3 regions of the Modestobacter sp. VKM Ac-2978 genome follow, and region 1 is predicted to be linked to each of the others. Evidence: predicted binding sites of a transcription regulator. Region 1 holds the regulator's gene; each other region holds the start of a gene.

Region 1 (9,702 bases):
CCGGCCCGGCCGTCGTCGTCGCCACCGGGACCCTCAGCCGGGAGTGGCTCGCCGGCTGAGGGTCCCGGCTGCGCGACCGCAGGTCAGGGACGGTCGGGCTCGTCGGCCCGCGTCTCCGGGTCGTCGGTGGGCGCCTCGGGTTTGTCGCCGGGCCCCACGTTCCCGGTGCCGCGTGGTGCGCCGCGGCCGGTGTCCTGGTCCGCGCCACCGAAGACGTTGCGCGGCGGGTCGAGGCCGGCGGGGTCGCGGCCTGGGTCGTCGAGCTCCTCGTTCGGGCTGGTCATCGTCGTCCTCTCGAGCGGTGGACCGTGCCCCGCCGCCCTACCCGGCACCCGGCCGGCCAACCCGTCGGCTGCTCAGCCGGACCGCTCGGGATCGCTGCCGGCGGTCGGCGCCCGCGCCTCGGGCACGGTCGTCACTCCGCCGGCCGGGGCGTCCAGGCCGTCGGGCAGGTCGCGCATCCGCAGCAGGGGGCTCGCCACCACCCAGCCGGCCGCCAGCAGCTGACCGGCCGCGGCGATCCACAGCGTCGGCAGCACGCCGAGCCAGGTGCCCAGGACGCCGCCGAGCAGGCCGCCCAGCGGCATCGTGCCGTAGACCAGGAAGCGCACCGAGGCGTTCATCCGGCCCAGCAGCGCCGGTGGGCACAGCCGCTGCCGGAAGCTGACCTGGGTGATGTTGTAGACGACCACCGCCCAGCTGAAGCCGAACTGGCCGAGCGTCAGGAAGACCAGCGGGGCGCCGGTGGCGGCCAGCGGCGTGAGAGCGGTGAACGGCACCATCACCATGACCGCCAGCGGGATCGCCCGGCCCTCGCCGACGGTGCGGGCGAAGCGGGCGGCCGTCGCCGCGCCGACCAGTCCGCCCACCGCGCCGGCGGAGAAGACCAGGCCCAGCACGCTCTCGGACAGCTCGAGCCGGCGCAGCGCGTAGAGGACCAGCAGGGTCGTGGTGATCGTGGAGAACAGGTTCGACGTGCCGGTGCAGGCGACGATCCGGCGGAGCAGCGGCTGGTGGACGACGAAGGACAGCCCCTCGCCGATCTCGGCGCGCAGCGACCGCCGCCCGGCCCGGTCGGGAACGGTGTCCGGGCGCTGGATCCGCCCGATGAAGAACGCCGAGAGCAGGAAGGACGCCGCGTCGACGGCGATCAGCAGGGGGGCGCCCAGCACCCGCAGCAGCACGCCCGTGATGCCCGGCCCGGCCACCTGGGCGACGGCCCGGCTGGCCTCCAGCTTGCCGTTGCCGTCGACCAGCTGGTCGCGGTCGACCAGGGCGGGCAGGTAGCTCTGGTAGGCGACGTCGAAGAAGACGGTCGCCGTGCCGGTCGCCGCCGCGACGACGAACAGCTGCCCGAGGGTGAGGGCGTCGAGGAGGTACGCGATCGGCAGGGTCGCCAGCACCGCCGCGCGCACCAGGTCGGCGGTGACCAGCACCCGACGGCGCCGCCAGCGGTCGACCCAGGCACCGGCCGGGAGCCCGATGAGCAGGAAGGCGGCGGTCTCGAGTGCCGTCAGGACGCCCATCTCCAGCGGCGTCGCCTCCAGCAGCGAGACCGCCAGCACCGGCAGGGCCAGCAGGGTCACCTGGGTGCCCACCTGGCTGACCGTCTCAGCGGCCCACAGCTGACGGAAGTCGTGGTGCCGCAGCAGGCTCCGGTCGCGGGTCACCGGCGCAGCCTCCCGCCACTGATCGGGGGAAGTCAATCACTGAGCCGTGTCGACGTCCTAGGCTGCCGGGATGGACGAGCCGGAGGCCGGTGCGGGCGAGGCGGTGGCCGGTGCGGGGGCGCGGCGGTTCGTCGGGGAGCGCCGGCCGGCCACCGACGCCGAGGCGCGCGCCCTCGCCTCCGCCGTCCGGCTGCGGATCCTGCGGCTGTGCCTGGACGAGGCGCTGACCAACAAGGAGCTCGCCGCGCGGCTGGGCCGCAACCCGGCGACCGTGCTGCACCACGTCCGCACCCTCGTCGACACCGGCTTCCTGGTCGCCGAGAGCGCGCGGCGGGGCGCCCGGGGCGCCCGGGAGGTGCCCTACCGGGCGACCGGGAAGAGCTGGCTGATGGACGGCGCCGGCGCCTCGGGCGCTGCCCGGGACGCCGCGCTCGCCGCCTTCCTCGAGGAGGTCGCCGCGGTGGGGGAGAGCCACCTGGAGAGCACCCGGTTGGGCCTGCGGCTGGGTGCGGCGGACCTGGCCGAGTTCCGCGAACGGCTGCACCGGTTGCTGGACGAGTACGCCACCCGGCCGGCGGACCCCGGGGCGGAGCGCTGGTCGCTGTACCTCGGGATGCATCCGGAGGTCCGAGGTGTTGTACCGGGCGATGACAACAGGTGATGTGACAAGTCGGTCGCCCCAGGACCAGGGGCATGCCACGCTGGAGACGATGACGACAGCCCAGAACCGCGCGATCCTCGACGAGGCCGAAGCCCGTGTCGACAAGGCGCGCGCCAGCATGCCCGACACCAAGCCGGCACCGGCCGGTCAGTGGGACGCCGCCGACGACACCACCGGCTCCTACGTCAAGGAGGAGCGCGGCGCACTCCGTCGGGTCGCGGGGCTCGGCACCGAGCTCACCGACGTCACCGAGGTCGAGTACCGCCAGCTCCGCCTGGAGCGGGTCGTCCTGGTCGGCGTCTGGACCGAGGGGACGGCGGCCGACGCGCAGCGTTCGCTGACCGAGCTCGCCGCGCTCGCCGAGACCGCCGGTTCCCAGGTGCTCGACGCGCTGATGCAGCGCCGGGACAAGCCGGACCCGGCCACCTACGTCGGCTCGGGCAAGGCCGCCGAGCTGCGCGAGGTCGTCGCCGCCACCGGCGCGGACACCGTGATCTGCGACGGGGAGCTGGCCCCCGGCCAGCTCAACCAGCTGGAGAAGGTGCTCAAGGTCAAGGTGGTCGACCGGACCGCCCTGATCCTGGACATCTTCGCCCAGCACGCCACCAGCCGGGAGGGCAAGGCCCAGGTCGAGCTGGCCCAGATGCAGTACATGCTGCCCCGGCTGCGTGGCTGGGGTGAGTCGCTGAGCCGGCAGGCCGGTGGTCGGGTCGCCGGCGGTGGCGGCATCGGCACCCGTGGTCCGGGTGAGACCAAGATCGAGACCGACCGCCGCCGGATCCGCTCCCGGGTGAGCAAGCTCCGCAAGGAGATCGCCGGGATGGCGACCGCCCGGACGACGCAGCGCAACTCCCGCGACCGCAACGCGACGCCGAGCGTGGCGATCGCCGGCTACACGAACGCCGGCAAGTCCAGCCTGCTCAACCAGCTCACCGGGGCCGGCGTGCTGGTCCAGGACGCGCTGTTCGCCACCCTGGACCCGACGGTCCGTCGCGCGCAGACGCCCGAGGGGCGCGAGTACACGATGACCGACACCGTCGGCTTCGTGCGCCACCTGCCGCACCAGCTGGTCGACGCGTTCCGCTCCACGCTGGAGGAGGTGGCCGACGCCGATCTGCTCGTGCACGTCGTCGACGGTTCCGACTCCGACCCGCTGGGCCAGATCGACGCCGTGCACACGGTGCTCAACGAGATCGACGCGTCCGCCGTCCCGGAGCTGATCGTCGTCAACAAGGTCGACGCGATGACCGAGGAGGACATGCTGGCGCTGCGCCAGGCGCTCCCCGGGGCGATGTGGGTCTCGGCCCGGACCGGCGAGGGCATCGAGGCGCTGCGCGACGTGATCGCCCAGCGGCTGCCGCACCCGCACATCGACGTCGAGGTGCTGGTGCCCTACGACCGGGGTGACCTGGTCGCCCGGGTGCACCGGGACGGCGAGGTCGTCGAGGAGGCGCACGAGGCCACCGGGACCCGGCTGACCGCGCGCGTCAACGCCGGCCTGGCCGCCCAGCTCGACGATTTCACCGCGCCGGCCACCGAGGACTGACGGAGGGCCCCGCTGCCGCTCGCACGTTCGTGCCGGGCTCCGGCAGCGGGGCGAGCGGACAGCCCGGCGGATCACGACCAGGTCACGGCCCCGGTACCGTGACGCGATGACCAGGGGAGCGGTGGACCGGACGGCGACCGCTGCCGATCGACCGGTCGCACCGGTGGTCGGGGTGGGCCGGCCGCCGTGGTGGCTGCTCGTCCTCGCCGCCCTCGTCACCGTCGCGGTCACCGTCAACCTGCTCAGCCGCGGGTGGCTGGAACGGATGGACCTGCGGGTCTCCGAGGTGACCAGTGTGTGGGCGCTGCGGGACTCGTGGGCCTACTGGCCGATCTGGGTCGTCACCCAGATCGGCGGGCGGGTGACGATCCTGGTGGTGCTGGCCGGGCTGGTCGGGTGGCTCGCCGTGCGGCAGCGGACGCTGGTGCCGCTGGTCCGGGTGGTCGTCGCGCTGGCCCTGCTCACCACCGTGGTCTACGCGTTCAAGTGGGGCACCGGTCGTACGGCCCCGGCCTTCCCCGGGTCGTTCTTCCACACGGACGGGGCCAGCTACCCCTCGGGGCACGTGGCGAACGCCGTCCTCATGTGGGGGGTGGCCCGATGGCAGGCCGTCGAGTTCGGCCTGCCCGCGGGCGTGCAGCGGGCCACCTGGCTGCTCAGCGTGCTGGGGCCGGTGGCGACGGGTGTGGCCATGGTGGCGCTGGACTTCCACTGGGTCACCGACGCGGTGGTCGGGCTCGCGGTCGGACTGCTGCTGTTGGGCGTGGTTCACGCACTGGACGCTGTCGCGATGTCACGCTGGGTTCGTGCCAGAGTCGGCCGATCCCAGGCGTAGCCGCGCCACCCGCCGCAGGACGACGGCCGGCGCCGTCCTCTGTGCGCCCGTCGGCCTGCTGGTCGCACTGCTGCCTGCCGGGTCGGCGACCGCCGACGACGGGACCGCTCCCTACGGCGAGCCGACCACCCGGTGCGAGATCACCGACCCGCGGCTCCCGGAGCTCTCCGGCCTGGCCGGCGCCGGGGAGTCGATGCTCGCGATGAACGACGGCGGCGACCGCGCCGAGGTGCTGGTGCTCGACGGAGCCTGTGCGGTGGGCGAGGTGCGCACGGCGGAGGTCGACCCGTACGACCCCGAGGACCTCGCCCTCGCCGCCGACGGGACCATCTGGCTCGCCGACATCGGGGACAACGCGCAGAGCCGGGAGACGGTGGCGCTGATCGGTCTGCGCCCCGACGGGACCACCGTGCTGACCAGGCTCACCTACCCCGACGGTCCGCACGACGCGGAGGCCCTCCTGCTCGCGCCCGACGGCACCCCGTACCTGGTGACCAAGGAGGTGTTGGGCGCCAGCTCCGTGTACCGCCCGGATGCGCCCCTCGGCGACGGAGCCACCGTGCCGATGAGCAAGGTGGCGGCGCTCGGGTTCACGTTGACCGGCACACCGGGCGGCCCGGTGGGCCGGGCCGGCCAGCTGCTGGTCACCGGTGGCGCCGTGTCGTCGGACGGCTCGCGGATCGCCTTGCGGACCTACACCGACGCCTATGTCTGGCCGTTGAGCGGCTCCGACGTCGCCGGGGCGTTGGCCGGGCCCCCGGTGCGGGTGGCGTTGCCGGAGGCCCCCCAGGGCGAGGCCATCGCCTTCGCGGCGAACGACCGGGACCTGCTCGTCGCCGGCGAGGGACTCCCTGCGGTGGTCACCCAGGTGCCGGCCACCGGTGACCTGGCGGGGACGGCCCCGGCGGAGCCAACCGAGGCCGCCGCCGGGTCGCTGGCGACCGCCGGTGGGGTCGAGCCGCTGACCGCCGGTCTCATCGCCGCGGCCGTGGCCACCGTGCTCGTGTGGGTCGGCGGCAAGCTCCGGCGGAACCCGGCCTGAGCACGGCTCCCGTGCCCGAGGTCAGACCCGGCGCAGGACGGTGACGACCCGGCCGAGGACCGTGGCGTCGTCACCCGGGATGGGCTCGTACGCGGCGTTGTGCGGCATCAGCCACACGTGCCCGTCGCGCCGCTTGTAGGTCTTCACCGTCGCCTCGCCGTCGATCATCGCGGCGACGATCTCGCCGTTCTCCGCGGTCGGCTGCTGCCGGACGACGACCCAGTCACCGTCGCAGATCGCCGCGTCGACCATCGAGTCACCCGCGACCTTCAGCATGAACAGGGTGCCCTCGCCGACCAGCTCGCGGGGGAGGGGGAAGACGTCCTCGACCGCCTGCTCGGCCAGCACCGGACCGCCGGCGGCGATCCGGCCGACCAGGGGCACGTACGTGGGTCGGGGGGCAGTGGCGTCGTCGACGCCACTGGCTGCACCGGAACCGGCCAGCGCCTCGGCCGTGGCCTCGTTCGTCGTCGCGGTGCTGTCGCCGGGGAGGCGCACGTCGAGTGCGCGCGGCCGGTTCGGATCACGGCGCAGCCAGCCCTTGCGCTGCAGCACCGACAACTGGTGGGCCACGGACGAGGCGGAGGAGAGACCGACCGCCTCACCGATCTCGCGGACCGAGGGCGGGTAGCCGCGGCGCTCGATCGAGTCACGGATGACCTCGAGCACCCGGCGCTGCCGCTGGGTCAGTCCGTCGCCGTCGGCGGCCCGGTCGGGGAACTCCCGCACCGCTGCTCCCGCCCCCGCCGCAGCCGTGGGCGCTGCGCCGTCGGCGGGTGCCGGGCTGGACGCTCCACGCCGCGAAGGGCTCTTGCCGCCGCGCGCCTTCGGGCCGTCGACCGCCATGTGTCCTCCTCGTCCGGCTGCCTCGGCAGCAGTTCCCGGTGGCGTCCTGCCGTACCGACGGCCGTGTCGCCACGGCGAGCCGGGACCGCGGACGCCGTCCTCGATCGCCTCGGAACCGTATCGCCTCAGGCCTCTCCGTTCAAACACCTGTTCGAAGAAGTCGCCGTGTCGGCGTGTTCCTGTCGGGGGTGTGCGGTAGACATCGCCCAGACGTTCCGTTCGAACGCCTGTTCGACCACCCGGTACCGCGAGACCTCTGGAGCACCCCGATGGCCAGTTCGCAGCTCGAGCTCCCCGTGGCCGCCCCGGCCTCGATGGCGGTCGTGCTCCCGTTCCCGGGGGCGCGCCAGGTGGCGCACTCGCCCGGGTCCGTGGTGCGCGGTCGGCCTGCACCCCTGCCCCGGGCGGTTCGCCCTGCGGCGGCCCTGTGGGGTCCCGGGCATCCCGACGTGCGCCCTGGTCGGCGGGTCGGCGTTGCGGGCGGGGGCGCCGCCGGCTGCGCGAGGCGCACGGGAGGGGGCGGCGGTGGGGCCGCCTCGGGTAGACAGGCGCCGTTGCGGCTGACCCGGCGCGGGCGGCGAGTGGTCGCCGGGCTGTCCATCGCCTTCGGGGTGTCCGTCGCCGCGGCGACGTTCGCCGCCGAGTCCGGCGGCCCCGGCGGCGGCCTCGAGCTGGCCGGCTCGACGACGGTCGTCGTCCAGTCCGGGGACACCCTGTGGTCGATCGCCGGCGAGATCGCGCCGGAGGAGGACCGTCGCGCGGTCGTCGACGCGCTCCTGGACGTGAACGGCCTCTCCGACGTCGACCTCGTCCCCGGTCAGGTGCTCGAGCTGCCCTGACCGGCGGCGCACCGGTGTCCACCTCGGTGCGAAGGGCCCGACCGAGGCGCCGGTGGTTGTGGCGGGAGGGGCTCCGAGGGGCGCCCGGGTCAGATGCGGAAGACGACACGCTCGCCAGGGCTTGCACACCTGTAGGGGTGGTCGTACGGTTCCACCACAACATCTAGTAGTTACAGAGCTGTAAGCCATCCACAGTCGTTCCACACGTTGTCCCCGGCGCATCCACCGGATGTCCCCGGCCCAGTCCACAGCACGGCCATCGGGTCGGGGCCCGGTCACGGTGTCACGACGCCGCGGCGAGACCCTGCGCGACACCTCGGGAAGGAGGAGATCGACATGCGTTGTCCCTTCTGCCACAACCCCGACAGCCGGGTCATCGACTCGCGGGAGACCGACGAGGGGGCGACCACCCGCCGTCGACGCTCCTGCCCGGGCTGTGGACGCCGCTTCACCACGGTGGAGGAGGCGGTCCTCGCCGTCGTCAAGCGCAGCGGCGTGAGCGAGCCCTTCGCCCGGGGCAAGGTCGTCGCCGGGGTGCGGCGGGCGTGCCAGGGGCGGCCGGTCGACGAGCACCAACTGGCCCTGCTGGCCCAGCAGGTCGAGGACGCGGTACGCGCCACCGGCTGCGCCGAGATCCCCAGCCACGAGGTCGGCCTGGCCATCCTCGGCCCGCTGCGCGATCTCGACGAGGTCGCCTACCTCCGCTTCGCCAGCGTCTACCGCAGCTTCTCCTCGGTCGCCGACTTCGAGAAGGAGATCGCCGAGCTGCGCGCCGCACCGGCCCGGAGCACTGCCCGCGCCGGTGACGCGCCACCCGTCGAGCGCGACGCGGTCGACGGCGACCAGGAGACCCCCGCGACCGGGAGCCCCGCGACCGGGACCACCACCCGCCGGCGAGCCCCCGAGCGGCCGCGACCGGCCGACACCGGCAGCGCCGCCGGCCCGTGAGAACTGTCCGACCCCTCCGCTAGACAGGTCTCGACGAGGAGACCGCACGACCCGGCTCCGGCACCCGCCGGCTTCCCCAGCCGCTCCGCCCGCACCACCGCACCAGTCCGACCCAGGGAGCCCTCGCACGATGACCGAGACAGCTGACCGCCTCACCACCAGCCGGAACCGCCGCACCGCCAAGGCCCCCAGCCGGGGGAAGGGCCTGAAGGTCAAGCGCGTGTTCACCACCGCGGGGGTGCACCCCTACGACGAGGTCGTGTGGGAGCGCCGCGACGTCGTCATGACCAACTGGCGGGACGGCTCGATCAACTTCGAGCAGCGTGGGGTCGAGTTCCCGGCCGAGTGGAGCATCAACGCCACCAACATCGTCACCACCAAGTACTTCCGGGGTGCGGTCGGCAGCTCGCAGCGCGAGACGAGCCTGCGGCAGCTCATCGACCGGGTCGTCCTGACCTACGGCGCGGCCGGCCGTGAGCACGACTACTTCGCCAGCGAGGGCGACGCCGAGGTCTTCGAGCACGAGCTGACCTGGATGCTGCTGCACCAGGTGTTCAGCTTCAACTCGCCCGTCTGGTTCAACGTGGGCACGGCCTCCCCGCAGCAGGTCAGCGCCTGCTTCATCCTGGCCGTCGACGACCAGATGGACTCGATCCTGAACTGGTACCGGGAAGAGGGCCTGATCTTCAAGGGCGGCTCGGGTGCCGGGCTGAACCTCTCCCGCATCCGCTCCTCCAAGGAGCTGCTCTCCTCCGGTGGCACCGCCTCCGGGCCGGTCTCCTTCATGCGCGGGGCCGACGCCTCCGCGGGCACGATCAAGTCCGGTGGCGCCACCCGCCGCGCGGCGAAGATGGTCGTCCTCGACATCGACCACCCCGACATCGAGGAGTTCATCGAGACCAAGGCGCGCGAGGAGGACAAGATCCGCGCGCTGCGGGACGCCGGGTACGACATGGACCTGGGCGGCAAGGACATCACCAGCGTCCAGTACCAGAACGCCAACAACTCCGTCCGGGTCAACGACGAGTTCATGCGCGCGGTCGAGGAGGGCACCGACTTCGGGCTGCGGGCCCGCGGCGACGGCTCGGTGATCGAGACCGTCGACGCCCGTGAGCTGTTCGGCAAGGTCACCAAGGCGGCCTGGGAGTGCGCCGACCCGGGCATCCAGTACGACGACACCATCAACGACTGGCACACCAACCCCGAGACGGGGCGGATCAACGCCTCGAACCCCTGCTCGGAGTACATGAGCCTGGACAACAGCTCGTGCAACCTGGCGTCGCTGAACCTCATGAAGTTCCTCAAGGACGACGGC
Region 2 (9,702 bases), on a different contig from region 1:
CAGCGACCTGCGCCCAGTGCCAGGCCGCCAGTTGCCGCCCGGACGACCGCAGCAGGTACGCCAGCTCCAGCGCCGCCGGGTGCGCGCCGCGCTCGGCCGCGACCCGGAACGTCCGCTCGACCTCGGCCGCCCGGTCCTGGCCCTGCAGCGCCACGCTCAGCGCGGCCCAGCCTCCCGGCTCTCCCCGGTCCACCGCAGTCCGGGCGGCGGTCTCCGCCTCCGACCAGCACCCCAGCCGCAGCAGCGCCCGGGCCAGGTCCAGCCAGGCGTCGTCCTGTCCGGCATCGGCCGCCCGGCGGTACGCCACGGCGGCCTCTGCCCAGCGTCCGAGGACGCCCAGGCAGGAGCCCAGGTGGCGGAGCGCGACCGGGTCGCCGTGCGCTGCCGCCCTCCCCAGGAGCTCGACCGCCTGCTCGTGGTCGCCCAGGTCGGCGAGCGCGCAGCCGCGGTCGACGAGGGCGTCGACGTCGGGGCCGTTCTCCGGGTCCAGGGGCACGTCGGCAGTCTGTCGTGATCACCGGGTCCGGCGCATGCCCCGAAGGGGCGGGTCCACCCGTTCAGGGGGTCCAGTCCGGTGGGTCGGCCGGCTGGAGGGCCGGGTCGTCGGCGGCCAGCGTGCGCACCGGACCGGGCGTCGTGCGCGGGCCCTCGAACCGGACGGTCACCCGGTTGAGCCCGCTGCCCCACACCCAGCCGGAGCCGAGGTCGGGGTGGACGACGTCCTGCCCCGGGTACCAGGCGACGACGACGGGGCCCGGATCCGGGTCGGCCGGCAGCTCCGCGGGCTCGACCAGCTCGACGGGCTCCACCACCTCGGTGGGCTCGGCGAACAGGTCGCCCTGCGCGTACGGCGACAGCCCCGAGACGCCGACGCCGAGCAGCCGGAGGCCGCCGCTGCGGTCCACGGCGCCGAGCAGCCGGTGGGCGATCTCGGCGATCTGTCGCGGGTCGTCGACGGCGTGGGCCAGGGTCTGCGACCGGGTGAGGGTGCTGAAGTCGTAGCGGCGGACCTTCAGCGTCACGGTGCGCCCGGAGGTGCCCGAGCGCTGCAGCCGGCTGCCCACCCGGGTCGCCAGCGCCTCGATCTCGGTGGCCAGCCGGGCCGGGTCGGTCAGGTCGCGGGCGAAGGTCTCCTCGGCGCTGACCGACTTGGCCTCCCGGTCGGTGACCACCGGCCGGTCATCGTCCGCGCGGGCCAGCCGGTACAGCCCGGCGCCGTGCGCCTGGCCGACCAGGCTGGTCAGGTCGACCAGCGACAGCCGGTGCAGGTCGCCGATGGTCTTCACCCCGATCTGGGCCAGCCGCTCGGCCGTCGCCGGCCCGACGCCGCCCAGGGCGCGCACCGGCAGCGGGTGCAGGACGGCGAGCTCCTCCCCGGGCGGGACGACGGTCAGCCCGTCCGGCTTGTCCAGCTCGGAGCCGATCTTCGCCACCGCCTTGGAGGTGCCGATCCCGACCGACCCGGTGACGCCGCCGGTGGCGACGGCGATCCGGGCCTTGAGCTCGGCGGCCAGCGCCGTGACCCCGGGGACCGACAGGTCGTGCCCACCGGCGGCCAGGTCGACGTAGGCCTCGTCGATGGAGACCGGCTCGACCAGCGGGGAGAGCTCCCGCAGCAGCGCCATCACCACCTCCGACGTCCGCCGGTAGGCGGCGAAGCGGCCACCGAGGAAGGCGGTGCCCGGCGGGCAGAGCCGGCGCGCCTCGGCGGTGGGCATGGCGCTGCGGGCGCCGAACGCCCGGGCCTCGTAGGAGGCGGTGGAGACGACGCCGCGGCCGCCCGTGCCCCCGACGACGACCGGCCGGCCGCGCAGGGAGGGCTTGTCCCGCTGCTCGACGGCGGCGAAGAACGCATCGAGGTCCAGGTGCAGGATGCTGGGCTCCCGACGCACGCCCTCCATGATGCCGCGCCATGATGACCGCATGGTCGAACAGAGCAGCTGGAGCCGGATGTCCCAGGAGGACCCGGCACACTCCGCCGCCTACGTCGAGCGGTTCCGCCGGCTGGCCGCCGAGGGCGCGGACCTGGCGGGGGAGGCGCGGCTGGTCGACGCGCTGCTGCCCCGCGGCGCCCGGGTGCTGGACGCCGGTTGCGGTCCCGGCCGGGTCGGCGCCGTCCTGTTCGCCGCCGGGCACGAGGTGGTCGGGGTGGACGCCGACCCGGTGCTGATCGCCGCCGCCGAGGCCGACCACCCCGGGCCCCACTGGCTGGTCGGTGACCTCGCCGAACTGGACCTCCCCGACCGGTTCGACGGGATCGTCTGCGCCGGCAACGTGATGGCCTTCCTCGCGCCGAGCACCCGGAGCGAGGTGCTCCGCCGGCTGCGCACCCACCTGCGCCCGGACGGGCGGGCGGCGATCGGCTTCGGCGCCGGGCGCGGCTACGCCTTCGAGGAGTTCCTCGCCGACGCCGACGGCGCCGGACTGACCCCCGACGTGCTGCTGTCCACCTGGGACCTGCGGCCCTACTCCCCGGACGCCGACTTCCTGGTCGCCGTCCTGCGCCCGGCATGACCCTCCTGCCCGACCCGGCGACCTTCTCCCGGCGCGACGACCAGCGCTCGGCGGGCCGCACCCGGTTCGTCGCCACCGGCGCGCAGACCCGCGGCGACTTCGGGCTGTTCGAGGTGACCATGGCCCCGGGCGGCAGCGGCCCCGGGCCGCACCTGCACCGCACGTTCAGCGAGTCGTTCCACGTGCTGGAGGGGTCGCTGGCGGTGCTGGCGAACGGCGAGTGGACGACGGCGCACGCCGGTGACCTGGTCTACGTGCCGCGCTCCGGGGTGCACGCGTTCCGGTCGGTCGGCCCGGACGTCGGGGCCCGGTTCCAGATCCTCTTCACCCCCGGCATCCCGCGGGAGGAGTACTTCGAGGGGCTGCTGGAGCTGCACGCCGGTGGCCGGACCCCGACACCAGCGGAGATCGACGAGTTCGCGCTCCGGCACGACCAGCTCAACCTGCGGGACTGAGCCCGACTGTGCACCGGCCGGGGTGAGTCACTCGCAGGCGGTGCCGTCCCCGTCGCCGTCCATCCGGTCGGACCACCCGGGGTCGCCGCGGTGCAGGGGTGCCGCGCCGGCTGCCCGGGCGGCGTCGCAGTTCGCGAAGGGCTCGACCGCGGTGGACGTTCCCGCGGGAACGTCCACCGGAACCGGCGCGGCCGCTGTCGGGACCGGCTCACCTCGGCAGGTGTCCAGCACCCGGGCGATGGCGTCGTGCTCGGCCTGGGTGACCCACAGGCCGTAGATGGCCTTCACCGCGACCTGGCGGGCGACGTAGGCGCAGCGGTAGCCGCGGTGGTCCGGCAGCCAGGTGGCGGCGTCGCCGTCGCCCTTCTGCCGGTTCGCCGCGTAGTCGACGGCGAGCAGGTTGAGCGGGTCGTTGGCGAAGGCGGTGCGCCGGGCCTCGTCCCAGCCGAACGCGCCGGTCTGCCAGCCGTTGCTGAGCGCGACGACGTGGTCGATGTCGACGCTGCTGCCATCGCCCTTCTCGAACGCGATGGTCTGGGCGGTGTACGGGTCGACCAGGGTGCCGCTGACCACCACGCAGTCCTGGGTGCCCGGCCGGAACTGCTCCTGCGTCAGGTCGCGGGCCAGCACGTCGTTGCGGGTGTCGCAGCCGTTGCGGTCGACGTCGGCCCAGGTGGCACCGAACTCGTCACGGTCGTAACCGGTCTTCGCCGCGCGGCCCTTCACCGGGAGCGTGGCCAGCACGTCGGCGGCGGACTGGCCAGACGTGGGGGCGGCGGAGGGCGACTGCTGGGCGGCCTCGGAGACGATGTCCGCTCCTGTGGCGGCCGGGGTGTCGGCCGGTGCGCAGGCGGCGGTGCCGAAGACGGCGAGCGCGGCCAGCGCGGTGATGCGGTGTTTCACGTGGAGCCCCCGGGGAGTCGGCCAGCCCCGACGGTAGGTTCCGTGCGGCCCGGATCGGCGGACCTGCCGGGCGCGCCGGGCGACGTGTCGCCGCCCGGCGCGGGGGGATCAGCCCCGGCCACCCCGACCGTTGCCGTTGCCGTTGCCGTTGCTGGTCGCGTCAGCGGTGCTGGCGACCTCGACGGCCTCGGCACTGTCGACCTCGGGGGCGGGAGCGGGGGCAGGGGCGGGCTCGTTCTTGCTCGCCTTGTTGCGCGCGGCGGAGGAGACGGCCTGGCCGTGCTCCCGGCCCGTCGCGAAGCTGGACTTGGCGACCGACGAGACGACCTGTCCGTGGTTCACCGGGGCCGACGGCTCGGCCGGCACCTCGGGGGCCGTGGGCTCCTCGGTCTCCTCCGGCTCCGGCTCGGGCGTCGGCTCGGGCGTCGGCTCGGTGGTCGGGTCGGCCGTGGGCTCCTCGGTCTCCGGCGCCTCGGGGGCGGCCGGCTCCGAGGTCTCCGGGGCCTCGGTCGGGTCAACGACGCCTGTGGGCTCGGTGACGGCGGTGTCCTCCGTGGTGCTGACCTCCGACGTCGTCGGCTCGGCCGCGGCGGTGACCACCTGGGTGGTCACGGCAGCGCCACCGCCGGCCACGACGACGGCCGTCGCGCCGGCGGCCACCTTGGCGGCCAGTGAGGCGGAGACGGCCTTGGTGAGCAGGCCGGAGAGGAGCGAGAGCACAGGTGACCTCCAGGTCGTGGATCGAGCGTTGCCTGGAGCATCGGCAGCCGGGTGCCCATGGTTGAGTCGCCCGGGTCTCGTATCCCCGATCGAGTGAACGCCGGTCAGCGGGGGAGCGGGATCCAGTACCGCCGGGCGCGGCCCAGCTCGGTGTCCCGGACGTCCTCCAGGAGCCCACCTGCCCGCTCGATCACCCGCGCCGAGGCCTGGTTGCCCTCCTCGCAGGTGAGGAGCACCTGGTCCAGCCCCAGAGCACGGGCCCGGCTCAGCACCTGGCCCAGTGCCCAGGTCGCCACACCGCGCCGGCGGGCCGAGGGGCGGACGCCGTACCCGATGTGACCGCCTGCCCGGAGCAGGAAGTCGTTGAGCTGGTGGCGCAGCGCGATGGCCCCCAGCACGGTGTCGCCCTCGACGATCCACCAGTAGGTGCAGTGCACGAGCCCCTCGGCGATGGGCCGCCCCGGGTCCGACTCCTCGCGCAGCCGTTCGACCCAGGCCGCGAAGCCCTCGGGCGTCTCGACGTCGTCCTCGGGCCGCAGGCCGGCGCCGTCCTCGTGCACCCCGGCGCCCCACTCGCGGTGCGCGGCGAGCCAGGCGACGTGCAACCGCGGAGTCGGCTCGACCAGGTCGGGCACGGGGATCAGTTGGCCATGTCGACGAAGCGGCTGTAGTGGCCCTGGAAGGCGACGGTGACGTTCGCGGTGGGGCCGTTGCGGTGCTTGACCAGCATGATGTCGGCCTCGCCGGCCCGCGGGGACTCCTTCTCGTACATGTCCTCGCGGTGGATCATCATCACCATGTCGGCGTCCTGCTCGATCGAGCCGGACTCGCGGAGGTCGGAGAGCATCGGCTTCTTGTCCTGCCGCTGCTCCGAGCCACGGTTCAGCTGGCTCATCGCGATCACCGGCAGCTCGAGCTCCTTGGCCAGCAGCTTCAGCGCACGGGAGAACTCCGAGACCTCCTGCTGGCGGCTCTCCACCTTCTTGCCCGACGTCATCAGCTGCAGGTAGTCGATGACGATGAGCTTGAGGTCGTTGCGCTGCTTGAGCCGCCGCGCCTTGGCCCGGATCTCCATCATCGTCATGTTGGGGGAGTCGTCGATGTAGAGCGGGGCGTCGGCGATCTCACCCATCCGGCGGGCCAGCTTCGACCAGTCCTCGTCCGACAGCGTGCCGGCGCGCATGTGGTGCAGCGGCACCTTCGCCTCGGCCGACAGCAGACGCATGGTGATCTCGTGCTTGCTCATCTCGAGCGAGAAGATCGCCGCCGGCATGTGGTGCTTCACCGTGGCCGAGCGGGCGATGTCCAGCCCCAGCGTGCTCTTGCCGACACCGGGGCGGGCGGCGATGACCACCATCTGGCCGGCCTGCAGGCCGTTGGTGAGCTCGTCGAGGTCACGGATGCCGGTGGGGACGCCCCGCGCGGTGCCACCGCGGGAGGCGATGGCGTCCAGCTCGTCCATCGTGGGCTGCAGGACGTCGGCGAGGCGGGAGTAGTCCTCGCTCATCCGCTTCTCGGTGACGTCGTAGATCTCCTGCTGGGCGCGGTCGACGATGTCGTCGACGTCGCCCTTCCCGCCGGCCGCGCCGTAACCGAGCTGGACGACCCGGGTGCCGGCCTCGACCAGCCGCCGCAGCACCGCCTGCTCCGCGACGATCGCCGCGTAGTACCCGGCGTTCGCCGCGGTCGGGGTGGAGGCGATGAGCGTGTGCAGGTAGACCGCGCCGCCCATCTTCGACAGCTGGTCGGTGCGGTTCAGCTCCGCGGCGACGGTGATCGCGTCGGCGGGCTCACCCCGGCCGTACAGGTCGAGGATGACGTCGAAGACGACCTGGTGGGCCGGGCGGTAGAAGTCCGGGCCCGCCAGGACCTCGACCACGTCGGCGATCGCGTCCTTGCTCATCAGCATGCCGCCCAGGACCGACTGCTCGGCAGCGACGTCCTGAGGGGGCTGCCGGTCGTACTCCGGAGCCGTGGCCCTCGGCCTGCTGATGTCGTCGACGACCGCCACGCTGATGTTCTCCTCGTCCCCTGCTCCTGCTGCCGTTCGAACGTGCGTTCGGACAACAGCTACCACCGGGCGCCGACAGTTCGTGCCCGGCGGTAGCTGGGGGTGACGTTAGGAACCCGGGAGGGGGCGCGTCCAACACCGCTGTGCACGCCGATCTGCACAACTTGTGGACAAGTCGGTGGACAGAGGCGGTCACCGTGTGGAGACCGTGGTGGACCCGCGGACGTCGCGTCCCCGCCACCCCCTCGTCACCTGCGCCGGAGCCTCTCCCGGGGTGTGGACAGGAGAAATCCGGGAACTCGTCGCAGAACTCGCCGCCCGGGCGTGTCGGCAGATCCCCGCAGGTCACACGCGTAACGGGTCGGCGGTGGGGACGCCGTCGTCGAGGCTCGGCGGCGCTGCGCGGTGCCGGACGGGTCGGGGGCGCCGTTCACCTGCCGTCCACGGCGGGACGGCGCCCGTGTCGACACGGGAGGACGCCCAGCAGACCCCGGGAACGCCACGAGGGGCGCCGGACCGGAGTCCGACGCCCCTCGTGGGGACAGTGCTGTGGATCAGCCGGCGACGACGTCCACGGTCACCGGCACGGAGACCTCCGGGTGGACCCGCACCGTGACGGTGTGGGTGCCGAGGCTCTTGATGCTGCTGGGCAGCTCGATCCGGCGACGGTCGAGCTCCGGGCCACCGGCCGAGGTCACCGCGGCGGCGACGTCGGCGGTGGTGATGCGGCCGAAGAGGCGACCACCGTCACCGGACCGGGCCGGCAGCGTGACGGTCAGCTTCGAGAGCTGACCGGCGACCGCCTGGGCCTCCTCGAGCGAACGCACGTCCCGGGCAGCGCGCGCCCGGCGCAGGCTGTTGACCTGCTTCTCGGCACCACGGGTGGCCAGCATGGCCAGCCCGCGGGGCAGGAGGTAGTTGCGGGCGTAACCGCCCTTGACCTCGACGGTGTCGCCGGAGGAACCGAGACCGGTGACCTCCTGCGTCAGGATCAGCTTCATGGTGCTCATGATCAGCGCGCCGTGGAGGTGTAGGGCAGCAGTGCCATCTCGCGGCTGTTCTTCACGGCCACGGCGACGTCACGCTGGTGCTGGCTGCAGTTGCCGCTGACGCGGCGGGCACGGATCTTGCCGCGGTCGGAGATGAACTTCCGCAGCAGGGTCGTGTCCTTGTAGTCGATGTAGGTCGCCTTGTCCTTGCAGAACTGGCAGACCTTCTTCTTGATCTTGCGGGGGGGAGGCTTGGGCACTTGGGGTTCTCCTGAGAGATCAGTACAGGGAGTTTGTCGGCCCCGTCGCAGGGCCCCACGCCGCGCGGAGCGTGGTGTGGGGGGCGACGGGGTCCTTCATCAGAAGGGCGGTTCGTCGGACGACGCCGGCGGGGTGGACCAGGGGTCGCTCGCTCCGCCACCGGAGAAGCCACCACCACCGCCACCGCTGCCACCGCTGTTGCCGCCGCCGCCGCCGAACCCGCCGCCGCCACCCTCGCTGCGCGCAGCGCGGGTGACCTTGGCGGTGGCGTACCGCAGGGAGGGGCCGATCTCGTCGACCTCCAGCTCGATGACGGTGCGCTTCTCGCCTTCCTTCGTGTCGAAGGACCGCTGCTTCAGCCGGCCCGACACGATGACCCGCGAACCGCGGGTGAGCGACTCGGCGACGTTCTCCGCCGCCTGACGCCAGACGTTGCAGCGGAGGAACAGCGCTTCGCCGTCCTTCCACTCCTGCGACTGACGGTCGAAGGTGCGGGGCGTCGAGGCGACGGTGAAGTTGGCGACGGCGGCGCCGGACGGGGTGAACCGCAGCTCCGGGTCGGCCGTCAGGTTCCCGATGACGGTGATGACGGTCTCGCCGGCCATGGTCAGTGAGCCTCGGGGCGCATCAGCTTGGTGCGCAGGATGGACTCGTTGAGGTTCAGCTGACGGTCCAGCTCGGCGACGGCGGCCGGCTCGGCCTGGATGTCGACGATGGCGTAGATGCCCTCGGCCTTCTTGTCGATCTCGTAGGCCAGCCGGCGGCGGCCCCAGATCTCGGTCTTGACGGTGCCACCGGAGTTGGTGACGACGGTCAGGAAACGATCCAGGCTGGGAGCGATGGTCCGCTCCTCGAGCTCAGGGTCGAGGATGATCATCAGTTCGTAGTTACGCACGGAGAACCCCACCTCCTCTGGTCTCAGCGGCCGCAGGGTGTCTGCAGCAGGAGGGTCGTACATGCGTCGCGCGCCCGGACCTGCTCGGAGCAGGAGAGGACGCGCACCGACCAGGCTACCAGTGGGTTCCACCCGCTGTGCCCGGGCGGCGGGAGGCCTAGTCTCCTGCGGGTGGCTGAGCAGCTGATCGGCGTGCACGTCGGACCGGGCCTGACCGAGGAGAACGAGCTGCTGGACGGCGGCCCGCTGGCCCGCGCCGCCGAGCTGGACGCCGACGCGGTGCAGGTGTTCCTCGCCGATCCCCAGGGCTGGAAGGCGCCGAAGCCGCGCCCGGACGCCGAGGCGCTGCTCGGCTCCGACGTCGCCGTGTTCGTGCACGCCCCCTACGTGCTCAACGTCGCCTCGACGAACAACCGGATCCGGATCCCCAGCCGCAAGCTGCTCGGCCAGCACGCCCAGGCGTCGGCCGCGGTCGGCGCTCGGGGCATGGTCGTGCACGGCGGGCACGTGCTGGCGAAGGACGACCCGGCGGCCGGCGTCGACAACTGGCGCAAGACCTTCGCCCGGCAGGCCGACGAGGGCGGCTTCGGCGTCCCGGTGCTCATCGAGAACACCGCCGGCGGGGACAACGCGATGGCCCGCGAGCTCGACGCCGTCGCCCGGCTGTGGGAGGCCGTGGGGGAGTTCGGCGCGGGGTTCGTGCTGGACACCTGCCACGCCTGGGCCGCGGGCTGGGACCTCGCCCGGGTGGTGGACGACGTCCGGGCGATCACCGGGCGGATCGACCTGGTGCACCTGAACAACAGCCGTGACCCGGCCGGCTCCGGTCGCGACCGGCACGCGCCGCTGACCACCGGGGAGATCCCGCTGGAGCTGCTGGTGGGCGTGGCCCGCACCGCCGGCGCCCCCGTCGTCCTGGAGACCCCCGGGGACACCGCGGGTCACGCCGAGGAG
Region 3 (9,702 bases), on a different contig from region 1:
GGGCGCACCCGCGAGGTCAGCCGGGCGGCGAGCACCCAGCTCGGCCACGCCATCATCAGCCAGGCCAGCGGCACCAGGAAGGGCACCCCGAGCAGGGTCGGCCCCAGCGTGTCGCTGTAGAGGTACTCGCCGTAGGGGAAGCCGGTGCTCAGCCCGAGGGCCTCGAACAGCACGGCGACGACGCCGACGAGGACGAGCAGCGCGGCACCGGTGCGGGCGCCGCGGCTGACCGTGGCGTGGCTGACCGAGACCGCCGACCCCAGCAGGACGATCGCCCAGCTGACCGTGTCGCGGGCGGCCCCGCTGCTGAGCGGGTAGGCGATCGCGGTGCTCAGCAGCGCGACGGTGAGCGCGAGGGGCAGCCAGGGGAGCGGGGCCGGGTCGGTGCCCGGCCGGCGCGTGGTGAGCGCACCGGTCACCCTGCCGTCCTCCGGGGCAGCCGGCGGGTGACCTCCGCCCGCAGCCGGGCACGCAGCCGGGCCGCCGGCCGGCGGTCGGCGAGCACCACCCGGGCGGCGGTGCGCCCGGAGTTGCCCGAGACCCCACCGCCGGGGTGCGTGGAGGCGCCGGTGAGGTACAGCCCGCCCAGCCCCGGCACCCGGTGGCCGGACAGCGCCGGTGTCGGCCGGAAACCGAACATGCTGGCCAGGCTCATCTCCACGTGCATGACGTTGCCACGGAGGAGGGACAGTTCCTGCTCCAGCTTCAACGGGGTCTGGACGTACAGCCGCTGTACCGAGTCGGCGAAGCCGGGTGCGTAGCGGTCGACCGCGGCGATCAGCTGCTGGGCGGCCCGGTCGGCGATCTCGTCCCAGTCCGATCCGTCGGCGAGCTCGTACGGGTACCACTGGCCCCAGATTGTGACCACGTGCTGGCCGGCCGGGGCCAGGGTCGGGTCGCTCGCGGAGAACGACATGGCCAGCGGCACCGGCTCCCGGGGCAGCTCCCCGGCCAGCCAGTCGCCGTGCGCCCGGGCCAGCTGGGCCCGGTCGGTGCAGAGCAGCTGCAGCCCCTGCAGCGCCTCCTCACCTGCGCCCGGGTAGTTCGGCAGGGCGTCGGTCTGCGCGCGCAGCACCAGACCGAAGCCGTTGCCCAGCGGCGGGTCGGCCTCGGCCAGCGCGGGCGGAGCGTCGTCGCCGGCCAGCGCCTTGGTCGCCAGCACGTGGCAGGCGGCGACGACCACCGGTGCGGTGATCCGCCGTCCGGAGACCGTCTGCACGCCGGTGACCCGCCGGTCGTCGGGCGGCCCGTCGACGAGCAGCCGGGCCGCGCCGTCCCCGAGGGTGACCCGGCCGCCGTCACTGGCCAGCCGCGCCGCCAGCGCCTGGGTGAGCCCGCCCGACCCGCCGACCGGGTGACCGGGCGGGACGTCGTGCAGCAGCGCCACCCAGCCGACCATCGCCGCCGTGCCGGGCTCGGACATGGGCGGGCCGGACTGGGCGCCGAACCATGCCAGCGCCGCCTTGAGCCGTTCGCTGGTGAACCAGCGGTCGAGCAGGGCATCGCCGGAGCCGAGGAAGTCGGTGGCGATCTCCCCGCCCGGGGTCCGGGGCTGGCCCCGCCGCGGGGCGCCGACCGGCCACAGGTGTCGGACCAGCCGGGTCATCGCCGGCCGGTCGCCGAACGCCTTGACGACGGCGGCGCTGCGCGGGCCCCACACCTCGACGAACCGGCGGTAGGCCGCGGCGTCGGCGTCCCCGCAGGCGGCGGCGATGGAGGCGCAGGTGGCGTCGAGGTCGACGGAGAAGACCAGTGGCCGACCGTCGGGACCGGGGTCGCCGGGCACCGGTGCGGGGGCGAAGCCCCAGGGGTCGCAGTCGACGTAGCGCAGGCCGAAGCGGTCGAGCTCCAGCTCCTCGACCACCCCGCTGTGCCGGATGATCACGTGGGCGCTGGACCCGCGGTCGACCCGGACACCGGGCCAGCGCTCCACGGTGGAGACCGCGCCGCCGAGGACCTCGTCGGACTCCACCACCTCCACCCGCAGCCCTTCCCGGGCCAGGTGGCAGGCGGCGACCAGGCCGTTGTGCCCGGAGCCGATGACGACGACGTCGGCAGTCGTGTCGGCAGTGCGGGTGCCGGAGGTGTGGGTGTCTGAGCTGCGGGTGTCGGGGGCGCTGGCGACGGGGATCAGCTCTTCTCGGCCGGCGGGGCCAGCGGCAGGCGCGCGCCCAGGATGGCGAAGGGGCGGGCGTCGCCGGGGAAGTGGTAGCCGCGGGCCAGGTCGACGAACCCGTCGGCGTGGTACAGCCGGAAGGCCTTGGTGTCGGTGTCCGGGGTGCTCAGCAGGGCGGCCGGCTGGGGGAGGTCGGCCAGCAGCGCGTGCAGCAGCTGCCGGCCCAGGCCCTGGCTCTGCCGGTCGGGGTGCACGTGCAGCTCGCAGACCTCGAACGCACCGGGCAGCCACTGCTTCGCCGTCCGCCGGTCCAGGGCGTTGCGGACCTGGTCGTGCCACCACTGGCCGGGGGCGACGACGTAGCCGTAGCCGAAGCCGACCAGCTGCTCGCCGGCCGTGCCGTCGCCCCGGGGGGCCTCGACGAAGGCGCCCACCGCGCGGAAGCCCTCTCGCTCGGTGTGCTGGACGGCGTAGCCGTAACGCCCGGCGACGACGGAGTCGCCGTAGCCCATCGCCGCTCCGTAGATCGCCAGCGCCTCGTGCAGGTGCTCGCGCATCCAGCCGGCGGGCAGCTCGGTGATCCGGGTGGCGGGGGTGGTGCCGGTCATCAGGGGGTCTCCTCGTCGGCGGCGGCCGGGGAGGGCCCGGGGCCGACCTCCGCGGGGGTGCCGGCGGTGAGCTGCAGCAGCTCGTCGTAAGTGGTGGGGAAGACGGTGTGCGGGTGCCCGGCGGCCGCCCACACCCGGGCGTACCGGGCGAGCTCCACGTCGACGAGGGTGCCGATCGGCTCCGGGTGGCCGACCGGGGCCACCCCGCCGATGGCCTGACCGGTGTGCCGGCGGACGAACTCGGGGGTGGCCCGGGTGATCCGCGGGACGCCGAGCAGGTCGGCGACCAGCGCCTCGTCGACCCGGTGTGCGCCGCTGGTGAGGACGAGCAGCGGGACGCCTCCGGCATCGAACACCAGGCTGCTGGCGATCGCGCCGACCTCGACGCCGAGCTGCGCGGCCGCGGCGGCGGCCGTGCGGGCGCTGTCGGGCAGTACTCGCACCTCACCGGCGACGCCGGCGGCGCGCAGCACCTGCTCGACCTCGGCGACCCGGGGGTGGTGCGGGGTCTCCGCAGCGGTCATGACCGCGATCCTCCCACCGGCCCCGGGGCCGCGCGCCACCCGGGACCTGCGGTCGGCGCCGACCGCAGGCCGCCGTCGCCCGGGCCTCGCGGCGACCCTCGAGTCGGACTCGAGGGTGTGTTGCGGCCCTGGGTGCAGTCGCTGTAACGACACGGATGCCGACACGCCTGTTCGGCTTGACCGCCCCCGGCCGGTCCGGTCTACTCATCGGTGTTCGAACACCTGTTCGAACACCGGCGACCCGTTCGCCGGCCCGGGCCGTCACGTCCTCCCCGACGTGCGCTTCCCCGCCGGGCCGGAGGGCGGGGCAGTCGGGAGGGGCGGAGAGTTGCGGAGTCTGACATGAGCCGAGTGCTCGCCGGGGCCGGTGGCCGGGTCGGTGAAGAGGTGCAGGTCGAGCAGGGGCCGTCGGGGCCGGCCGAGTTCTGGCGAGGGCAGACCCGGTACGTGGTGGGGGAGCTGCTCGACTCGTGGGTGGAGACCGCGCCGTGGTGGCAGACCGATGCCGCCGGCCGGGGTGGGGCGTCGGCCGAGCTGGTCGCCACCCGGCAGGTCTGGCGGGTCGAGGCGGTCCGCGCAGGCCGGTCCCGGATGAGCTTCGCCGGGGTCTTCGACCTGTCCTGGGAGCCGACGGGCAACCAGTGGCTGCTCGTCCGGGTGCACGACTGATGGGCGCCGCCCGGGCCCTCCCGGCCGCCGCCGACGGGCAGCTCCCGTTGCTCCCGCCGCTGCCCGCGGCCGCCGCCCAGCTGCTCGGTCAGGCCCATCGTGGGCTGGCCGAGGCCGCCAGCAGCCCCGACGCGGCCTGGCGGTACGCGACCGCACACCTGGCCGCCCTGCGCGCCGCGGCGGCCGTGCTGGCCGCCCGCACCCAGCCCGAGGCCGGGCGTCGCCGGCCGCGCAGCGCCTGGGTGCTGATCGGCCAGGTCGCCCCCGAGCTGGGGGAGTGGGCGGCGTTCTTCGCCGCCGGGGCGGCCAAGCGCGCCGCCGCCGAGGCGGGGCTCTCGCACGCGGTCACCGAACGGGAGGCCGACGACCTCGTCCGGGACGTCGGCACGTTCCTCGGCGTCGTCGAGACCACGATCAGCCGCCCGGTACCGCCGCCGCCCGCGCGCCTGCGGGCGGTCGACCCCGGCTCGCGCCGGCGTGGCCCGGGCCACCCCGGCTCCGGCTCCGACCGCGTCTCCGACACCGCCTCGTGAGCGACCCCTTCGTCCACCTGCACGTCGCGTCGGGGTACTCGATGCGGCACGGCGCCAACCACCCGGCCGACCTGGTCGCCCGCGCGGCCGAGCACGGCATGGGGGCCCTGGCCCTGACCGACCGCGACGGCCTGTACGGCGCGGTCAAGTTCGCGCTGGCCTGCCGGTCGGCGGGCATCCGGCCGCTGTTCGGCGTCGACCTCGCCGTCGACCCGGTCGCCGGCGGCGAGCCGGGTGACCAGACCCCCGGGCGGATCACCGCCGCGGCCCGGCACCGGGCCGCCCACCCCGCCGGCCGCCGGGCCCCGGCACGCGGCGGGGCCAGCGTCGACCCGCGGCTGCCCCGGGTCACCTTCCTCGCCCGCGACGGCGCGGGCTGGCGCTCGCTGTGCCGGCTGACCAGCGCCACCCACCTCGGCGGCACCCGCGGCGAGCCGGTCAGCTCCCTGACGCTGGCCGGTGCGCACTCGGCCGGGCTGCTGGCGGTGCTGGGGCCGGGGTCCTCGGTCGGCCGGGCGCTGGCCGCCGGCCGGGCCGACCTGGCGCACGCCCGGCTGGCCACCTGGCGATCGGTGTTCGGGCCCGGCCAGCTCGTGCTCGAGATCGTGCACCACCGCGGCCAGGGCGACCGGTCCCGCGCCCAGGCGATGCTGCGGCTGGCCGCCGAGGCCGGGGTGCCAGCGGTGCTGACCAACGCGGTCCGTCACGTCGACGCCCTCGACGCCCCGACCGCCGACGTGCTGGACGCCGCCCGCCGGCTGGTGCCGCTGGGCGAGCGGCACGTCGACCGGCGCACCGCCGAGGGGTACTTGAAGTCGGGCAAGGAGATGGCGCTGCTCGCCGAGGAGCTGGCCGGACCCGACCGGGACGCGGCACTGCACCTGCTGGAGACCACCGCCCGGGTCGCCGAGCAGTGCGCGGTCGACGTCCGGGCCGACCTGGGCATCGGCACCGTGCGCTACCCCGAGCTCGACGTGGTCACCAGCGCGGCCGAGCGCGGGATGGGCCCGTCGGCGGTGCTGCGGGCCCGCTGCGAGGCCGGGTTCGGCCGGCGCGGGATGACGCCGTCGGCCGTGGTGCGCGAGCGGCTGGAGGAGGAGCTGGCGGTCATCGACTCCCTCGGCTACCCCTCCTACTTCCTCACCGTCGCCGACGTGGTCACCCTGATCAAGGAGCTGCGGGTCCGGGCCGCGGCCCGCGGCTCGGGCGCCGGCAGCCTGGTCACCTACCTGCTGGGCATCTCCGACGTCGACCCGATCCGGTACGGGCTGCTGATGGAGCGGTTCCTCTCCCCGTTGCGGCACCAGCTGCCCGACATTGACATCGACGTGGAGTCCGCCCGCCGGATGGAGGTCTACGACGCGGTGATCGAGCGCTTCGGCGCCTCCCGGGTCAGCTGCATCTCGATGATGGACACCTACCGGGTGCGGCACGCGGTCCGTGACGTCGGCGCCGCTCTCGGGCTGCCGCCGGCGGAGATCGACGCGGTGGCCAAGGCGTTCCCGCACATCCGGGCCAACCAGGTGCACGCGGCGCTGCGCGACCTCCCGGAGCTGCGGGCCAGCCGGCTGGGGTCGCGACGGAGCGGTGGCTCGGGCGATCTGGACCTGCTCTTCGACCTGGTCGCCCGGCTCGACGGGCTGCCCCGGCACATCGCACTGCACCCGTGCGGCGTGCTGCTCTCCGACGCCACCCTGCTCGACCGCACGCCGGTGGAGAGCAGCTACCTGGGCTACCCGATGAGCCAGTTCGACAAGGACGACGTCGAGGAGCTGGGGCTGCTCAAGCTGGACCTGCTCGGCATCCGGATGCAGTCGGCGATCGCGCACGCGATGGACGAGGTGGCCCGGGTCGACGGGCAGCAGGTCGAGATCGACGCCGTCCCGCGCGACGACCCGACGACGTTCGAGCTGATCCGCAGCACCCGCACCCTGGGCATGTTCCAGATCGAGTCACCGGGTCAGCGCGAGCTGGTCGGCAAGTTCGGTCCGCAGACGTTCGAGGACCTCATCGTCGACATCTCGCTGTTCCGTCCGGGGCCGGTGAAGAGCGACATGGTCACCCCGTTCCTGATGGCCCGGAACGGCTGGCGCGACCCGGTCTACCTGCACCCGGCGCTGGTCCCGGCGCTGGAGCAGACCGCCGGGGTGGTGGTCTTCCACGAGCAGGTGCTGCAGATCGTGTCGGTGATGACCGGCTGCGACCTGGCCGAGGCCGACGAGGTGCGCCGGGCGCTGGGGGAGAAGGACGCCCACCCGGAGGTGAAGGCCTGGTTCGCGCCGCGGGCACTGGCGGAGGGCTTCGACGTCGCGGTGGTCGAGCAGGTGTGGGAGGTGCTGGTCGCCTTCGGCTCCTTCGGCTTCTGCAAGGCCCACGCCGCGGCGTTCGCGTTGCCGACCTACCAGTCGGCCTGGCTGAAGACCCACCACACCGCGGCCTTCCTGGCCGGGGTGCTCACCCACGACCCCGGGATGTACCCCAAGCGGCTGATCCTCGACGACGCCCGCAACTTCGGGGTGCAGGTGCTCGGCCTGGACGTCAACGCCTCGGCCGGCACCTACCGGGTCGAGCGGGTCGACGGGGGAGCGGATGACGGGGCGGACGACGGTGACCGGCTGCGTCCCCGGCCGGCGTGGATGCCGGCGGCGATGCCCGACCCGGGGCGGTACGGCATCCGGCTGTCGCTGGCCGACGTCAAGGGGATCGACGCCGAGGAGGTCGCCCGGATCCAGGCCGGGCAGCCCTACCGGTCGCTGACCGACTTCTGGAACCGGGCCCGGGTGTCCCGGCCGGTGGTGGAGCGGCTGGTGCTGGCCGGCGGCTTCGACTCCGTCTACGGGTTCGGGGTGCGCGACAGCGAGGGCGGCCGGCCGGCGCGGCGGCGCCAGCAGCTGACCCGCCGCGACCTGCTGCTGCAGATCGGGGAGCTGGACCGTTGGAGCCGCAGCGGCGCGAAGGCGGCCGGCACCGGCCAGCTGGGGCTGGACCTGTTCGGCGCCGAGGCGTCCGGCGAGACCGAGCCCGGGCTGTTCGACGTCGAGACCCCCGCGGAGGACGCCGGCGGTCAGCCGGAGTTCGTCGCCTCCGGGCTGCCGGAGTTCACCGACGCCGAGCGGGTGCGGGCCGAGCTGGAGGTGCTGGGGCTGGACGCCAGCCGGCACGTCATCGAGTTCTACCGGCCGTTCCTGGCTGCCCTCGGTGCAGTGCCCGCGGCGGAGCTGCTGCAGTGCCGTAGTGGGGCGGAGGTGCTGGTGGCCGGGGTGAAGGTGGCCACCCAGACCCCGCCGATCCGGTCCGGCCGCCGGGTGGTGTTCGTGACCCTGGACGACGGCACCGGCTGCGCGGACGCGACCTTCTTCGAGGACGTGCAGGGGCCCTACGCCGCCACGGTCTTCCACTCCTGGCTGCTGGTGGTCCGCGGGGTGATGCGGCGCACCGGGCCGCGCGGGGTCTCGATGCGGGCCACCGGGGCCTGGGAGCTGCCCGCGCTGCACGAGGCCTGGGAGACCGGCGGGCTGGAGGCGGTCGCCGAGCTGATGGCCGCGCCGGGGGAGTACACCGAGCAGGCGATCGCCGGGGCGGCGGCGTCGCGGGCGTCCCGGCCGGTGGTGGTGCGGCCGGTGCTGGTGCACCCGACCGGGTTCCGGATGTCGCCCTACGCCGACATCAAGCCGGCCGGCGAGGACGCCGCGACCGCAGCCCGCCGCGCGGCCGCAGCACCGCCGCGCAAGCTCTGGCACTCCAGCCCCGGCAGCTCGGGCCACTGAGCGGGCCGCGGTCGGACTCGTCGGCGTGCGACCCGTGGTCCCGGGCTGTTCGTCCGATGGACCTCGCCGTGGCGCGTGGCGGCTGCCCGGCCGGGTAGCACAGTCCTCAGGTCGGGTGCAGTGCCCGGCAGGCTCCACCGTCGAGAGGCAGTCCCATGCCCGAGGTCCCGCAGCCCGTCACCGACAACACCATCAAGGTCCGCCAGCTGAGCCACTACCAGTTCAGCTGGACGGCCGGGGAGCCGGGGAAGCCCGGCACGTACACGTTGCAGCTCGTGCTCGACCAGGGCGCCTGGGAAGAGGTCCTCACCCTCGACCCGGACGACGCGGACAACCTGCAGGACCTGCTGACCAACACCGAGACGGTCCACTACGACGTCGAACGGCGCGTGCTCCTGTTCGGCGTCACCGAGACCGGCAGCTGATCTCCGAGGGCGCCCACCCGCGATCCAGCGGGGTGGGCGCCCTCCCCCCGGAGCCAGGCTGCGTCCAGCGGCTGCGCTGATCTGTGCGGGCGCACGGCAGGGGGCGGCGCACCGTGCGCGCTGCGGCGGCACCGGTCCGAGCCGGGTGGTCCGCCACTAGGCTCGGCTGGGTGACGACCTCCCCGGCCACTGCCGCGCAGGCCCCGGCCCGAACCGCGGCGATCTGGGCCGCGCTCGACCCGCTGGTCGCGGCCGGCTCCCCGCTGCAGGTGCTCGACCTCGGCGGCGGCAGCGGGATGTTCGCCGTCCCGCTCGCCGCCCTCGGCCACCAGGTCACCGTCGTCGACCCCAGCGCGGACGCACTGGCCACCCTGCACCGCCGGGCCGCCACCGTCGGTGCGGGCGACCGGGTCCGTGGTGTCCAGGGCGACGGCGACCGGATGCTCACCGCCCTCCCGTCCGGGGCCCTCTTCGACCTGGTGCTGTGCCACTTCGTGCTCGAGGTCGTCGACGAGCCGGCCAGCACGCTGCAGCAGCTCGCCAGTGCGCTCCGCCCCGGCGGGCAGCTCTCCCTCGCCGTGGCCAACCGGGCCGGCGCCGTCCTCGGGCGGGCGATCAGCGGGCACCCGGTCGAGGCGCGCGCCCTGCTCGCCGACCGCGACCCGGCCCCCGCCCGCAGTGCCCCCGCCCACCGGCGGTTCGACCCCGCGGAGCTGCTCGCGCTGCTCACCGGCGCCGGGCTGGAGCCGGGGGAGTGGCACGGCGTCGCCGTCGTCGCCGACCTGCTGGGCGCCTCCTCCGGGGCCGACCCCGATGCGCTGCGCGCCCTGGAGCTGGCGCTGGCCGGCGTCTCGCCCTACCGGGACGTCGCCACCGGCCTGCACGTCCTCGCCACCCGCCCGACCGCCGGCTGACCCGCGGGATGAGCCTGCCCGAGGGCCTCCAGCTCCCGCCCTACGGCAGCGCCACCCTCGCCGACGTGCTGCCCGGCGTCGCCAGCGCCCTCGGGCTCCCGGCCCGCCGCGATGGACCGACCGGACGTCCGCTCGACCTGACCCCC

The links. The regulator LexA, encoded in region 1, represses DNA repair genes until DNA is damaged. The targets are predictions, from matches to a motif close to TCGAACANNTGTTCGA.
Region 2: dnaB (replicative DNA helicase) is a predicted target of LexA. The motif match lies at 6,640-6,655, and genes of this name have one in related genera.
Region 3: O2W53_RS06405 (DUF6504 family protein) is a predicted target of LexA. The motif match lies at 3,463-3,478, and genes of this name have one in related genera.

The regions. Positions count from the first base shown of each region.
Region 1 covers NZ_JAPVBP010000005.1:60,977-70,678, forward strand. Annotated here, with positions in the region: gene dapF (diaminopimelate epimerase) at 1-59, shown strand, start outside; gene O2W53_RS13555 (hypothetical protein) at 84-284, opposite strand; gene O2W53_RS13560 (MFS transporter) at 357-1,670, opposite strand; gene O2W53_RS13565 (ArsR/SmtB family transcription factor) at 1,741-2,331, shown strand; gene hflX (GTPase HflX) at 2,381-3,877, shown strand; gene O2W53_RS13575 (phosphatase PAP2 family protein) at 3,984-4,712, shown strand; gene O2W53_RS13580 (hypothetical protein) at 4,684-5,754, shown strand; gene lexA (transcriptional repressor LexA) at 5,776-6,600, opposite strand; gene O2W53_RS13590 (LysM peptidoglycan-binding domain-containing protein) at 7,155-7,439, shown strand; gene nrdR (transcriptional regulator NrdR) at 7,776-8,387, shown strand; gene O2W53_RS13600 (vitamin B12-dependent ribonucleotide reductase) at 8,518-9,702, shown strand, end outside.
Region 2 covers NZ_JAPVBP010000006.1:251,210-260,911, reverse strand. Annotated here, with positions in the region: gene O2W53_RS16480 (tetratricopeptide repeat protein) at 1-496, opposite strand, end outside; gene O2W53_RS16475 (DNA polymerase IV) at 558-1,892, opposite strand; gene O2W53_RS16470 (class I SAM-dependent methyltransferase) at 1,924-2,514, shown strand; gene O2W53_RS16465 (cupin domain-containing protein) at 2,511-2,969, shown strand; gene O2W53_RS16460 (GmrSD restriction endonuclease domain-containing protein) at 2,997-3,872, opposite strand; gene O2W53_RS16455 (hypothetical protein) at 3,981-4,592, opposite strand; gene O2W53_RS16450 (GNAT family N-acetyltransferase) at 4,697-5,227, opposite strand; gene dnaB (replicative DNA helicase) at 5,233-6,603, opposite strand; gene rplI (50S ribosomal protein L9) at 7,158-7,604, opposite strand; gene rpsR (30S ribosomal protein S18) at 7,616-7,852, opposite strand; gene O2W53_RS16430 (single-stranded DNA-binding protein) at 7,952-8,458, opposite strand; gene rpsF (30S ribosomal protein S6) at 8,461-8,748, opposite strand; gene O2W53_RS16420 (deoxyribonuclease IV) at 8,920-9,702, shown strand, end outside; gene O2W53_RS16415 (glycosyltransferase family 87 protein) at 9,690-9,702, opposite strand, start outside.
Region 3 covers NZ_JAPVBP010000002.1:532,897-542,598, forward strand. Annotated here, with positions in the region: gene O2W53_RS06385 (carotenoid biosynthesis protein) at 1-419, opposite strand, end outside; gene O2W53_RS06390 (phytoene desaturase family protein) at 416-2,041, opposite strand; gene O2W53_RS06395 (GNAT family N-acetyltransferase) at 2,131-2,724, opposite strand; gene O2W53_RS06400 (YbaK/EbsC family protein) at 2,724-3,248, opposite strand; gene O2W53_RS06405 (DUF6504 family protein) at 3,591-3,917, shown strand; gene O2W53_RS06410 (SAV_6107 family HEPN domain-containing protein) at 3,917-4,450, shown strand; gene O2W53_RS06415 (DNA polymerase III subunit alpha) at 4,447-8,217, shown strand; gene O2W53_RS06420 (hypothetical protein) at 8,373-8,642, shown strand; gene O2W53_RS06425 (class I SAM-dependent methyltransferase) at 8,813-9,556, shown strand; gene O2W53_RS06430 (alkaline phosphatase family protein) at 9,565-9,702, shown strand, end outside.